Regions from separate parts of the Janthinobacterium sp. UMAB-60 genome, predicted to be linked through region 1. Evidence: predicted binding sites of a transcription regulator. Region 1 holds the regulator's gene; each other region holds the start of a gene.
What was found. The regulator FNR, encoded in region 1, switches genes on or off when oxygen is low (the NO sensors DNR and NnrR bind a similar motif). The targets are predictions, from matches to a motif close to TTGATNNNNATCAA.

Region 2: the regulator FNR is predicted to act here: its motif matches at 1,149-1,162, upstream of K0F86_RS24300 (universal stress protein).
Region 3: the regulator FNR is predicted to act here: its motif matches at 1,894-1,907, upstream of K0F86_RS17115 (FliM/FliN family flagellar motor switch protein).

What each region holds. Positions count from the first base shown of each region.
Region 1 is NZ_LT607485.1:358,032-361,239, forward strand. Features, by position in the region: gene K0F86_RS09590 (response regulator) at 1-942, opposite strand, end outside; gene fnr (fumarate/nitrate reduction transcriptional regulator Fnr) at 1,182-1,940, shown strand; gene K0F86_RS09600 (FixH family protein) at 1,944-2,468, opposite strand; gene ccoG (cytochrome c oxidase accessory protein CcoG) at 2,615-3,208, opposite strand, start outside.
Region 2 is NZ_LT607500.1:72,363-75,570, reverse strand. Features, by position in the region: gene K0F86_RS24305 (MFS transporter) at 1-1,079, shown strand, start outside; gene K0F86_RS24300 (universal stress protein) at 1,217-1,654, shown strand; gene K0F86_RS24295 (murein transglycosylase A) at 1,695-2,936, opposite strand; gene K0F86_RS24290 (hypothetical protein) at 2,986-3,132, shown strand; gene apaG (Co2+/Mg2+ efflux protein ApaG) at 3,158-3,208, opposite strand, start outside.
Region 3 is NZ_LT607491.1:178,190-181,397, reverse strand. Features, by position in the region: gene fliF (flagellar basal-body MS-ring/collar protein FliF) at 1-1,123, opposite strand, end outside; gene K0F86_RS17120 (flagellar hook-basal body complex protein FliE) at 1,184-1,522, opposite strand; gene K0F86_RS17115 (FliM/FliN family flagellar motor switch protein) at 2,074-2,952, shown strand; gene K0F86_RS17110 (FliM/FliN family flagellar motor switch protein) at 2,954-3,208, shown strand, end outside.

The sequences.
Region 1 (3,208 bases):
TACCAGCGGCGACAGCAGGCGCACGGTGACCCAGCCCAGAACGGCTGCGGCCAGCAGCGAGGCGAGGGTGCTCCACAGTACCAGCCGGTACAGCACGCCATCGAACGGTTCGAAGGCGTCGTCGAGGGGCAGCGAGGCGGCCAGCAGCCAGTTCACCGATTTCAGGCGCTTGAAGCTGTTGACGGCCGTGATGCCGCGGCTGTTGGTGCTGACCATGGTGCCTTCGCCATCGTTCTTCAGCAGCTGGGTCGTCGTCAGGTTGGCGTTCGGCTGGCGTGGCTGCAGCAAGCGGTCGGTATCGGGGTGCAGCACGTAACGCGGCACGGCGCCGCGCGTGAGGATGAAGTAATAGCCGCTCTTGCCGATCTTTTCCGAACGCAGGCGTCCCAGCAGGTTGTCCTTGTACAGGCGCAGCACGCCGATCACCACGCCGGCCACCTGGCCATCGGCCGTGAGCACGGGCGCGACCATCTGCACGATGGGCATGCCGCTCGATTTGCCCAGCATCGGCTCGGTGATCATGGGCTGGCGCGTGCGCAAGACGGTCTGGAAATACTCGCGCTCGGCCACGTTGATGCCGATGCGGCCCGTGACCAGCGGCATGTCGGCCACGACGGCGCCGTGCGCATCGAGCACCAGCACGTCGTCGAACAGCACCAGCATCGCGCGGCGCGAATAGTATTCGCGCAATTGGGCGGGCTGGCCGATCAGTTCCGGCGGCTGCTGCCTGGCCGTCAGCGTGACGATCTGCAGCAGCATGCCCAGCTTGTCGTCGAGTTCGGCAGCGGTGCGGGTGATCAGGGCAGATTGCTGGCTCAGCAGTACTCGGGTGAAGTCGGCGCGCATGTGCTGCAGCTGGATCATGGTGACCAGCGCGATCATGGCGATCGAGGTCAGGCTGGTGGCCAGCGCGACTTTTGCTTTGATGCCGAGTGGCTTCATGATTTCCTTTTCAGTACCGGGCGGCACAGGCGGCAGATAATGCTGTCAGGAATTTTCCTATCAATGCCCCAGCTTGGCAAGCGCCACCGCGCAAATTGCCCTCCCCGCATGGGCTTTTGACGATGTTGCCATATAATCAAAGTCAGAACGTCGTTTATTCAGCGGAACTGCGGTGAAATTGGCACACGGCAACCCTGTATGCAGTAAACTTGTTGTTGCATTTTCTAAAAGGTACCGACATGACTGAAGCGCTACTCACTCCCACCATGCCCACAGTGACCGTGGAAGCGTTGCGTGCGCGATGCTCGACCTGCAGCATGCATCAATTGTGCCTGCCAATGGGCCTCGATGTGGGCGACATGGACCGGCTGGACCAGATCATCGGCCGCCGCCGCAAGATCGTGCGCGGTGCCTCGCTGTTCCGCATCGGCGACTCGTTCCAGAACCTGTACGCGATCCGCCTGGGGCACTTCAAGACGTACCAGATCAATCCGGGCGGCGAAGAGCAGGTGACGGGTTTTCAGATGGCTGGCGAACTGCTGGGCATGGATGCCATCAGCGCCGACCGCCACCACTGTAATGCGGTGGCGCTGGAAGACAGCGAAGTGTGTGAAATTCCTTTTTCCAGCCTGGAACAATTGCTGGGCAATATGCCGACCCTGCTGCGCCATTTCCATCGCATGATGAGCCAGGAAATCACGCGCGAGCAAAGCGTCATGCTGTTGCTGGGCAATATGCAGGCGACCCAGCGTTTTGCCGCCTTTATCGTCAACCTGGCTTCGCGCTATGAAGCGCGCGGCTATTCGGCCAGCAAATTTCAGCTGCGCATGTCGCGCGAGGAAATCGGCAATTACCTGGGGCTGACCATCGAGAGCGTCAGCCGTTTATTGTCGAAATTCAAGAAGGAAGGCTGGCTGCGCGTCTCCAACCGCGAGATCGAGATCTTGCAGCCGGCCAAACTGAAGGCCATTACGGCCGGTACCGACGTCTGCAAATAAGGCTTACAGCTCTTCATCGGCGTGCAGCGCGATGCTGCGCTGCAGCGGCCAGGTCCAGATGCCGGACAGGCGCCACTCGCGTTTGTCGTTTTCCACCAGTACTTGCCAGCGGCTGCGTTCGAGCATCGGCAGCGCTACGGAAAAATTGCCGGCCGCATCGGGCTGCACCAGCAGCTTGATATCCTTTTCCGGCAGTGTCGCATGCGCCAGATGCAGCTGCAACGGACCCTGATAAGCCTTGCCGAAGCTGTGCACGGAACCACTGAGGCGCGCTGACGCCACATCATAGGACAGGCTGGTATCCATGGCCAGGTCGCTGGCGATCGTGTCGCGCCGCAAGTCCTGGTTGATCGCCTTGCCCTGCTTGTAATAATCACCCACCACCAGCGCATCGGGCTGCGTAAACGCGATATACGCCATGCAGCTGCCGACGACCACGGACAGGCCGGGACCGATCATCAGCAGCCAGGGCCAGCGATGCTTGTACCACGGTGCAACGGGAGGTTGCAGTTTCAGACTGTCGGACATTTTGTTCTCCTTGGGGGCGGACCCTGTGGGTCTGACCCCAGCTTTTGCTTCCGGGTTGAAAATCAAGTGACCCTAACGCATGATTGATGATACCCCTACGGCGAAATACCGGGGTCGGACCCAGAGGGTCCGACCCCGAATCAACATCACCGCGGCACGATGAAGACCGCGCTTTCACGCACATGCAGCGACGGGTCGTCCAGCGAGTGCAATTCGATCGCAATCTTGTTCGACCCCTTTTCTCCCACGCCGTGCGGCACGCGCAGGCGGATCGGCCAGCCCAGCGTTTCCGTCGGCTGCAAGGTCACCTCTTCGCGCGTCAGCAAGGTCAGGCCCGGCAAGCCGGAAGCGCTGATTTTGAAATGCTGGGTTTGCTCGGACGTGTTCATGATCTGCAGGCGGTAGACGTTTTCGATCATGCCGTCTTCCACTTCGCGTCCCATCGAACCGCGGTCGCGGATCACGTCCATTTTCAGGGGCGTGCGCAGGGCCAGCGAGGTACACACGGCGATGATGATCAGGGCCAGGATGGAAGTGTAGATCAAGACGCGCGGGCGCATGGCGCGCTGGCGTATCTGCTTCGAATTGAAGTTGTTTTCCATCGCATGGTCGGTACTGTAGCGTACCAGTCCCCGTGGCCGCTCGACCTTGTCCATCACGGTATTGCAGGCATCGACGCAGGCGGCGCAGCCGATGCATTCATACTGCAGGCCGTTGCGGATATCGATGCCGGTCGGACA
Region 2 (3,208 bases), on a different contig from region 1:
CCCTGCAGGCGCTGCCGTTTGCCCTCTTCGGCTTGCCCGTCGGCGTGCTGCTGGACCGGCGCAGCAAACACCCGATCATGCTGTTCAGCGAAACCATGTCGGGCCTGGCGCTGGCCAGCGTGGCCGTGGCCTACTGGTGCGGCGTGCTGTCGATGCCGTGGTTATATATAGTGGGATTCATCATCGGCACGGGCTTCGTCGTCGGTGGCGGCGCTGAGCAGGTGTTTCTGACCTTCCTCGTGGGCCGCGACGGCTTGATCGATGCGCAATCGAAATTTGCCGCCACCGAATCGGCTTCGCGCCTGATCGGCCCCGGCCTGGCCGGCGTGCTGGTGCAAGTCCTGTCGGCACCCGTCGCCATCCTGTGCACGGCTTGCGGCTATCTGGTTTCCGTCTTCAATCTGCGCGCCATGAGCGTACGCGACCCACGCCCGGCGCCGTCAAGCAAGCACGCCTTGCGCGACATCGCCGACGGCTTGCTGTTTGTCTGGCGCGAGCCGCTGCTGCGCGCGCTGGCCTGGGGCGCCGGCATCTGGCACTTCCTGTTTTACGCCAGCATGGCCTTGACGGTGCTGTTCGCCACGCGCGACCTGGGCATGAGCCCTGGCGTGCTGGGCATGACGCAGATGCTCGGTGGCGCCGGCGTGCTGCTGAGCGCCTTCATCGTCAAGCCGCTGACACGCCGCTATGGCGCCGGCCCCACCATCCTGATCGGGCTGGCGTCCACCTCCGTGTGCTTTGCCCTGACGCCCACCATCCCCGCCGCCTTGTTCGGCAGCGCGGCCGGCAGCGCCGTGGCGTATGCCGTACTGATGTTCTTTTTTGATTGCGGCGTGATGCTGTTCTTCATTCCCTACCTGGGCTTGCGCCAGAAGGTCACACCCGACCCCATGCTGGGCCGCATGACCTCGACCATGCGTTTCCTGACGGTGGCGACGGCGCCGCTGGGCGCGCTGGCCGCCGGCTGGGTAGCGGAACACTTTGGCGTGCGCAATGGCCTGGCTTGCATCGCGGCAGGCAGCATTGCACTGACGATCGCCATGGTGTGGGGCACGCCGCTGCGTAGCGTGCGCACCTGAAACAATGAACGGGCATACACTGCTGAAAGATTGCCTTGGCGACACTATTCATGCCAAAGCCTGTGAGTTTTGATTTACATCAAGGTTTTAATTGAGGTAAATCCATAAGCTGTCTTCCATCACTCTAGGAGCACGTCATGTTTAACACCATCTTATTTCCCACCGACGGCTCGCCGCTGTCCGACAAAGCGGCCGAGACGGCCCTCGCCTTCGCTCAATTGAACAAGGCCAAGCTGGTTAGCATCAGTGTGGTGCAACCCTTCCCGTTCTCGCCGATGGCCGATGGCGGCATCGTGCTCGACGCCGGTTTGTACGAGCAACAAATGCAGGAAGCATCGCAACGCGCCGTCGACAAGATCGGCGAAGCGGCGCGCGCCGTCGGCGTGCCCTTCGAAGGCGTGGTCGTCGTCTCGCCCAGCCCGCATGAGGAAATCGTCAATGCGGCGCAAACCTACCATTGCGACATCATCCTGATGGCTTCGCATGGCCGCAAAGGCTTGAACAAGCTGTTCGTGGGCAGCGAAACGCAAAAAGTGCTGGCGCATACCCAGCTGCCAGTGATGGTCTTGCGCTAATCTTGCGCTAGCGCAATCTCCGCCCGGCGCCGCGACAAACTCAGCGCGCCGGCGCCTGCTTCGGCAACAACACCCACACGGCGCCGCTCTGCTTCATGCGGCCCGCATTCTCGGCCGCTTCCGCGCCAAAGCCAAAGAAATAATCGACCCGGATCGGCCCGCGAATGGCGCCGCCCGTGTCCTGCGCCATCACCAGCCGCTGCAGAGGGATCTCACTATTGGCTTGCGTGGTGGACAGGAACACGGGCGCACCCAGCGGCAGGAAGCGCGAATCGATGGCCACCGAGCGCTGCGGCGTCAACGGCACGCCCAATGCGCCCTTCGGTCCCACTTTCGGATCGGGCAGGCGCTCTTCCTTGAAGAAGACATAGCTGGGATTGGCGTTGAACAATTCATCCTTGCGCGTGGGGTGGCCGGCGATCCACGCCTTGATGCCCTGCGCGGACGCCTGGCTCAAGGTCAGCTCGCCTTTGTCGACCAGGTAGCGGCCGATTGATTTGTACGGATGACCGTTCTGGTCCGCGTACGCCACGCGCACGGTTTCCTGCGTATCGGTCAGCTGCACGCGCCCGGAACCCTGCACTTGCAGGAAGAACGCCTCGACTTCGTCATCCACCCACAGCAATTCCTTGCCCGTGACGGCCGTGGCGCGCTCGATGTCGGCGCGGGTCGCGTATGGGATCACTTTCTTGCCCACCAGCTTGCCGCGCAAGCGCATGTTCTTCAGTTCCGGATACACGCCGGACAAGTCCACCGAAACGAGATCGTCGGGCACCTTGTACAACGGTGTCTGGTATGGACCACCGCGCTTGCGCGCCCCGTGCAGCAACGGCTCGTAATAGCCCGTCACCAAGCCGGTATTGGCGCCATCGGCGGTGATGACTTGATTGGGCACAAAGAAGGTCTCGAAGAACAGGCGGATGGCCTTGTCGCTGTCCGCATTCACCTGACGCGCAATCGTGCACGATTCCTTCCAGTCCGGACGTTTCACCAGCACGCCGCACGAAGCCATGAAGGCGGGCCAGGCGGCGCGCATGTCGTCGCGGGCCCAGCCAGGCAAGGCGGCAAACTTGGCGGGCACCAAGGTGGGGGCCGTCGCCGCATCGATGGCGTCCTTGGCATCCTTGGCTTCGGCCGGCTTGGCCGGCACTGGCTTGACGACAGTCGGCGCAATCGCTGGCGCCTTGCCAGTCGCAGCGACCGGCTCTGCCGGCGGCGTGGTACAGGCGGACAGAGCAAGCGCGACGGCGCCGACTGAAACGGGTAGACTACCGCGTGTCAACAGACGGCGGGTAAATACTAAGCTGCGGGTAAATAACATAGGGGTACGTATGTGGATCTTGATGATAGAGGCGCTGGTAGCGTTCTTCTTGCTGGCATTTATAGTCTGGTGGACCATGTATTCGGGTAAAAAACCCGCACCACCGGCGCGCAAGCAGCTCGGCGAAGAACAGGACAGCACCGAAAAGCTGAAGTAAGGGGGCGCAAGCCCCCGGCGTTGCGTTAATGCAGGGTGCGCGGCACCGACAGCACGAACTCGGGAATCGCTGCTTC
Region 3 (3,208 bases), on a different contig from region 1:
CCACGCTGAGTTTTTCCAGGCGGCCACGGCTGCGCTTGATCTGCGTGATGCTGCGGTCATACGCGTACTGGCGCGTGGTGGCGTTCTTGCGCGCAGTGCCGTCGTCGGACGCTTTCGGTGCGCCATCGGCCGGCGCGGCGCCGGCGCCGGCCGGTGCCGGCACGGCCGCCGCTGGCGGACGGTTCGACAGGCTGCCGGGAACGCCGGCCACGGTACGGTTGCGCTCCTGCTCTTCGCGCATCGCTTCGCTGGTCACTTTCGGCGCTTCGCCGTATTTTTCCAGCGTTTCGTCCACACGGTCGTTGTTCACGGCGGCCGTCACGCTGAGCTTGAAGTTGTCTTCGCCGATCACGGGACCGAGCAGGCCTGTGACGTTGCGGCGGATGTCATCCTGGAAGCGCTTCGCGCCTTCATTGCCAGCGGCCGAGGCGTCGAAGCCGTCCGTCAGGTCGACGTGCGAGGACAGCAGGTTGCCGCCCTGGTCGACCAGGCTCACGCGCGTAGGCGCCAGGCTGGCGACGCTGCCGGCCACCATGTTGATGACGGCGGCGATCTGTTCCGGCGCCAGGGTGCGGCCCGGTTTCAGCGCCACCACCACGGAGGCCGACGATTTGTCGCCGTCGCTGGCGACAAACGAGGTCGACTTGGCAATCGACAGATGGACGCGCGCCGAAGCGATCGCGTCCATCGTCATGATGCTTTGCGCCAATTCGCCTTCCAGGCCGCGGCGGAAGCGCACGTCCTGCACGAATTGCGATACGCCCAGCGGGTCATTCTTGTCCATCAGCTCCAGCCCGGCCGGCAGCTGCGCCGTCACGCCCTTCGAGGCGAGCAGCATGCGCACCTTGCCCAGCATGGCATCGGGCACCAGCACCTGGCCGCTGTCCGGATGCAGGCGGTAGGGGATGTGCTCGGCGTCCAGGGTGGCCATCATGTCCGTCACGGCCACTTTTTCGCGCGCGCCAAACACCGGCTTGTAGTTGGCCTGGTCGCGCCAGGCATACATGGTCACCATGGCGGTGATGCCGATGGCCAGCACGACGATGGGAACCAGGTTTTTCAGCAGGGCGGGCGGGATGGCGGGCTGGGCACCAAGGCGCCAGCGCGCAAATGCGGACTTCATGGGGGTAATCACTTGGGGTAACTTTCGCTGGGAGGCTGGGCGTGGATCAGGGCGTGAAGATTACAGAGGCAGTTTGATGAGTTCGTCGACGGCGCCCATGACCTTGTTGCGCACCTGCATCAACATGGAGAAGGACAGGCTCGCTTCCTGGCTGGCCAGCATGGCGCCGACCATGTCGTCACTCTTGCCGCTGTCGACGTCGCTCATTTTCTGCGCCGCCATGCGGTCGTCGCCATTCACCTTGCCGATGGCGTCTTGCATGCTTTGCGCGAAGGAGAAGCCGGATTGTTCCGGCGTGCCGAACTGGGCGGCGGGCGCGATGCTGGCGCCAAGCGCGTGCGCGTCATTGCTCAGTGCTGCCAGATCGGCCTTGATCAGACCTGCGAGTTCGTTGCTCATCTTGCCCTCTACTTTCAATATGCGGTGACGTATCAATCAGAATTACTGGTGTTGCCAATCCGGCAGAAGTGCACGTGAATGCCATCCTGCCCGGCCCGATCCGCAAGGCCCATCAGTTTTATCAGTTGCCACACCATCCGCTCAAGCAGACTCAAACAAACTCAGCAAACCCACGCCGACATGATTTACATGGCCATGACAACTAGTAATTATCTGATAAAAGTTTCTTCTGGTGGCAATAAGAGGAACTGAACACTGCCATAAAAACCGGAATCAGGTAAGCGGAATGGCGCACTGCAAATCTATATTTTGTCGCTATAAGCTTACCTCGCGGCAACTATAAAGTAAAGAGAGGATTGGCTCAAGGAATATTGATACATGGCAATATTCGGCTTTTTCATGTATTGTTCAGCACCGTAGTCATCTAGCATGCGATACGATGCGCAATCGTTGGCTTGCGCACCTGTCGGCAAAGCCAAGATGATGCTGTATTTAATTTCGGGCGATCCGTATAATTTGTTCTGCCACCGCAATACCGACATGACTACTACATGACAATCATTACCAAGACAGATCAAACTGTGCGCCATCAAGTCCTCGATTCCTGTCTGCTTGGACGTCCTGTCCATTTGCTGCATGTATTCGGCGCTCAGCTGCGCGACGACCTGGCCGCGGCCCTGCGCCAGCCGATGAGCCGTCGCTACTGGGGTAATTTCCAGATCGACGCCGTGACGTTGTCGCGCGCGGAAAACGAGGACAGCGTGAATCGCTGGCTGAGTTTTTCCACGCCGGCCGGTCAGACGGGCTTTACGCTCGAACGGCAGATACTCTTGAGCGTGCTGAACTATCGCTACGGTAGTGCCGGCGCCAAGGGCGTGCTGCCCGATCCGGCGCAGGTGCGCGTGACGGCCACCGAGGAGCGCCTCGCTGTGGTGCTGGGACAACAGTTGGTGAACAGCTTGTTCGCCCGCATCCACAAGAACCTGCAAACCGTGGGCAAAAGCAGCGACATCGACACCAGTGCCGAGGTCGCCGTGCAGTCGGGCGTGCATCCGGCGCGCGGCAGCTGGATCGTCAGCGTGGCGCTCAGCGACGTCGCGGCGGGGCAGAGTGGCCATTTCTGGTTCTCGCTGGACAAGCGCCTGATGGCCGACGTGCTGCGCGGCCTGCTGCCCGAGCGCGCGCAAGCGAAGAAAGCCCTGCGCGGCAGCGTGCGCCCGCTCGCTTCGCGTTTGCAAGTGACCCTGGAAGGGCGGCTCGTCAGCAAGCAGGTGCAGTTGGGCGCCTTGTTCGACCTGCGCGTGGGCGACGTGATTCCCGTCAGCCTGAGCCGCACCGACGTCATGCTCGACGATTCCCGTTTATTTACAGCGGCTGTTTCCGAACACAAGGGCAAGCTCTGTTTAACCTCATTTGAAGATGTCGAATAATATGAATATCACCGATACCAACCAGAGCGAAACCCTGCTGGAAGACCTGGGCGATGACATGATCATCGATCAGGGCGACATGTCCGACGTGGCCAGCACCCGCGCGCGGCGCGACATTCCGCAGATGATGCGCAAGATTCCCGTCACCCTGACCCTGGAAGTGGGCTCGGCCCGCATTTCGCTGGAAGAACTGATGGCCATCGGCCCGGAAAGCGTGATCGAACTCGACATGCTGGCCGGCGAACCGCTGGTGATC